Regions from separate parts of the Paraburkholderia sp. J41 genome, predicted to be linked through region 2. Evidence: riboswitches for the same ligand, from Rfam matches in the RefSeq annotation. Region 2 holds a riboswitch; the other holds the start of a gene.

Region 1 (2,196 bases), on a different contig from region 2:
GTGATGACGTCGGCATATTGAATGCCGGTCCAGGTGCTCACGGGAATGCGCAAGTCCTGCGTGTTCGAGCTGCGGTTGTAGCGGCCCACCGAGCCGCTGCCGAAGGTGCGGTTATAGCCGAGCGCAACGAAAATCGACGTGGCGTTGCCCGTTATCGCGCCGCCCTGGAACTCGTCGTGCGCGCCGAGGGTGCCGAGCAGCGCACCGTTTTGGTACATGGCCACGCCGCCCGCGTTTTCGTCCCAGCGAGATGACGTATAGATGACACCTTCGGGCGCGACCCACATGGAGCGCGCGCCGTTGCCCACGTGCGACGCTAGCGTGCCGTGGGTGTTGGCGAGCCAGTCGGTCGTGTATTGCGCGTGCGCGGCGGCTGCCAGCGCGGCGACGAAGAGGCCCAGCAAGGCCGCGCGAATCCGTTTCGTACTCATGCGAAATAGGTCCTTGAAGGCGCGCCGCGAGTGTTTTCACGCACGGCGCATAAGACGATCGACATTGAAAAAACGCCTTGTTTGCAGCGGTATTTCTTGCTTTTCGCACGCTCAGGGAGTGTACGCAGAAAACCCGAATCGACTTCTCCGGGACGGCAAGCTCGGCAGTCATTCGCGTGCGCGCGTGTCGAACGATGCAACATGACTGAGCGCTCGCGGCCGGTGCGCGAACCCTGCGCATGCGCAGTGCCGCGTTTTCGCCGGCATGCGTTCGAGTCTATGGCCGTTCGTAAGCGTGCGGGATTCGTGTATAGTCAGATTGCTGGAGATGGCGTTCCTCCATTAACCACCGCGCGTTCGTTCGCGGTTAATGACGCCTACAGTTACTGACCGTCGTCGGAGCTGTGGGCGCTTGTCTCAGCTCTCATTCGCAGTTCTTCGCCGGTCAGCCCGAAATTTTTCTGCACCTGACCATGCACCGATTTCGCCGTCTGGAACCATTCGATCTGCCGCCGTATTTCGGGGCATGGCGGCTCGCCGCCAGTCTTGTCACGGCGCTCGCCGCTGGCGGGCAGTGGCTTCGGCGCGGGGTTTTCAGGGCCACGAACATGCCGGTCGTCACGACACTCATGGCGACCGGATTATTCAGTGCCGATATCGGCCCCCTCGCCGTCATCGGCTGCGCGAGCGCGTGCCGGTTTTCCGGCCATGGTTTCGACACGTCTAAAAGGAGCTTCCCATGCAGGGCTATCAGTTGACGTTTTTCACCGAGCAAAGCCGTCGTCACGAGCACATGCCGGTCTGCGACTGGCTGCTGAAGTTCGCGGAACGCCACGGCGCCGTGGGCGGCACGCTGATGAACGGCGCGGAAGGATTCGACCATGCGGGCCGCTTTCATTCCGCGCATTTTTTCGAAATGGCCGATCAACCGATCGCGGTCACGATTTCCGTCGACGAGGCCGCGTGCCAGCGCTTGATGGAGGCGCTGGCACAAGAGGACATCGACCTCGCCTATGTGAAGGTGCCGGTCGAATTCGGGCGCGTCGGGCGCGCGGCGGGTTGATTCGAGCGAGCCGGTGCGGCTCAGTTCGAACGGCGCAGTTGTTCGTCGATCGTGCGCGTGAGCGGCGAATCGACGTCGCCTGTGTGCTTCGTCCGCACCGGCTCGATCAGCACGATCCAGCATTCGTCATCGGCAACGGGGTTGTGCTGCGTGCCGCGCGGCACGACGTGGATCGACCCGGCGGGCAGCTCGACGACGCGTCCGCCTTCGTATTCGATCTTCAGATGCCCGCGCACGACGAAGAATAGTTCGTCCTCCTGAGCATGGTCGTGCCAGACGAGCTGGCCGCGCACTTTCGCGACTTTCACGTATTGATCGTTGACTTGCGCGACGACCTTGGGCGACCAGTATTGCGTGATATCGGCGAACGCGGCTTCGAGGTCGAACGATTCCGCGAACGGCGCGGCAAGCGGCGTGAGAGCCATGATTATTTCCAGGTGGGAATGACGGAAACGGCGAGCAGCAAGCCCATCGCGAGATTGAGCATGCGCCAGTGGCGCGGCGTGCGAAAGAGCCGGGCAAGCACCACGCCCAGCGCGCACCACAGCGCGAGCGAGACGCACGCGGCCACGCCGAAGGCCGCGCCGAGCAGCAGGGCGAGTCGCGCGGGACTGGGCGCGAGCGACGCGAACGAGGCGGCCGCGCCCATCGTCATCGCCCAGCTTTTAGGGTTCAGCCAGAGCAGCAGAAAACCATTCGCCA
Region 2 (2,196 bases):
GCAACGCCGCGAGCGCCTGCTGCGCGGGATGCCCGCCCGCGTGCCGGGCAGACTGCTGCGCAAACTGCGCGGACGATGAAGCAGGGGTTTCGGTGGCGGCCATTCTCTTTCCTTTGCACTATGCGCGGCTTGAAGCCGCCGGGCAGAAAAGTATAGGAATGCGAGCGCGGCGCGATAACTACGCATTTCGACTTACGTTATGCACGGCGCTGCAAAGCGCGTGGCGCGCTTTGCAGCGCCTTGTGCTCGTGCTCGATAGACACGCGGCCGTATTCGGTGAGGCCGGTGGCAGCGGCGGCCGCGGTCGAACAGCGCGCCGCCGGGTTCGGCTTAGAGTTGGCGAATCTGCCGCAAAAGCGCGGTTATCTTTCCAGGTGTTATGCGTGACTAATTTTTCTGAAGCCGTGAATTCGTAGAAAGGCACTGCTCGTAAAGCTTCCGCCAGCAGTTTCTCCGCTTTTAATTGAAATCAGTCAAACTCGTCTCTGCCGATTTCGTTAAATCCAAGGCAGCGGAGCATCTCCTGCATTGCAGCCACAAGCGATGTTCCCCGTACACGTTCGCCACCGGGTCCGACAACCATGAACTCGCCCGAAGCAAACGCAAAAACACTTACATGGCCGAGTTTGCGCAACGCCTGTTGCAGCAGATCGAGTGAATTTTCGCGCGCAACAGTGTCCGTCGTTTCGATCGTACGAACCGACGAAACGATCCTATCCCCATTAATTTTCTGCCTGTCTTCCGGTATCTGCCTTGATACATGATCAGGCACGTCTGGACACTGACGCTCATTGAATTCGAGCAGCATAATTTCTTCTCCAATGCTCAATTTTCTGACTCATGCACGGCAACAATTGCACGAATTGATTGTCGTCGTGCTTCCTGACGAAGCCGCTTCGATCAACGTCGATGAAAACCGTGGGCGCAGACGCGCCGGGCGACTTGCCCTCGCCGGACTGGAGCCGGAGACATTCGCATGAAGCGACAACGCACGTCCAGCGGCGCGAGAGGAACGAAGAAAGATGCTGCGAATCGCAGCAAGAGACGGGAGCAAAAACGAAGACAAGATTTCATGATGATCCTACTTTTGTCGTGTCAAGTTCGGTACATAACGAGGATGTACGTGGACAAACAGTAGGCATCATCAGCCGATGCGACCGGCAGTTAAGGAGAATGCCATCTCCTGCTTCCAAGCATACTGCTCTGCTTTGGGATCAGCAAGTCCTCACCTTGGGATTTCTCGTTGAGTTTTCACCGTGCGATCGCGGGTATCGCGGGAAATTCTCTCTGTATTTAAGCTTACAGTAGTCCAGATGGCGTCCGTTTTTATAACCGGAACTCACTGTTTTTTCGCAGCATGAGCCGTCGTATCCCAAGGCCATTCGGCTTGACGCTGCGGTGCGTCATGCTAAAATTTATTCAGGAGATGGCATTCTCCTTTAACCGCTCTCGTCGAGCCGATGATGCCTACAACCCGCCAGACGACCGTCACGGTGTGACCGTCGTCGAGGTCCAATTAGAATGGGGCATCGGATATGTATCAATCGGTTATCGCGGTAGCTGTCGGCGGAGCTTTGGGCTCGTTGTTTCGCTGGTTTCTCGGCATTCGTCTTAACGGGCTGTATCCCGACCTCCCGCTCGGTACGCTGGCAGCCAACGTGATTGCGGGCTACATCATCGGCGCCGCCATTGCCTTTTTTGCTCGCCTGCCACAAATCCCGCCGGAGTGGCGTTTGTTCGTCACCACGGGACTAATGGGCGGCCTGTCCACCTTTTCGACATTTTCTGCGGAAGTTGTGAGCGACCTCCAGCAAGGCAAGTTCGGCTGGGCAATGGGAGAAGTGGCAATTCATCTTTCCGCCTCCATTGTCATGACCATCCTTGGATTTGCGACTGTCGCCGCGGTATCACGTGCCGCATTCGCGTAGCTTCGCGCGCTTCGATGACCCGCGAACACGCGCGCCGGAATTTCACTAGCAAGCAGCGCAGGGGCCGAAAACAGCAAACGGCCCGTCACGCGTTCTAGTTTGGTTCCCCGGTCATGTGGCGTTTCCTCCGCGTCCGCGAGCACTCAATCGTTCATGGCTCGACGAACGCGCCCTCGCAGGGAAGAAACACGGCCCGGACGTTTTTCAGACCTTTGCCGTGCGTGCCCCAAAACTCGCGCACCTTGCTCTCCAGATCGATCAGTTCGAT

Evidence for each region. Region 2 has a riboswitch for fluoride ahead of U5805_RS22960 (hypothetical protein). Riboswitches for the same ligand answer to the same signal wherever they lie in the genome.
Region 1: linked by a shared signal. The riboswitch ahead of U5805_RS01830 (DUF190 domain-containing protein) and the one ahead of U5805_RS22960 (hypothetical protein) in region 2 are both predicted to bind fluoride.

Annotation. Positions count from the first base shown of each region.
Region 1 is NZ_CAJMZE010000001.1:415,195-417,390, forward strand. It holds gene U5805_RS01825 (SMP-30/gluconolactonase/LRE family protein) at 1-431, opposite strand, end outside; fluoride riboswitch at 747-818, shown strand; gene U5805_RS01830 (DUF190 domain-containing protein) at 1,171-1,494, shown strand; gene U5805_RS01835 (cupin domain-containing protein) at 1,515-1,919, opposite strand; gene U5805_RS01840 (LysE family translocator) at 1,922-2,196, opposite strand, start outside.
Region 2 is NZ_CAJMZE010000025.1:68,860-71,055, reverse strand. It holds gene U5805_RS22965 (acyl-CoA dehydrogenase family protein) at 1-103, opposite strand, end outside; gene U5805_RS22960 (hypothetical protein) at 470-808, opposite strand; fluoride riboswitch at 1,129-1,193, opposite strand; fluoride riboswitch at 1,414-1,477, shown strand; gene crcB (fluoride efflux transporter CrcB) at 1,536-1,928, shown strand; gene U5805_RS22950 (DUF190 domain-containing protein) at 2,080-2,196, opposite strand, start outside.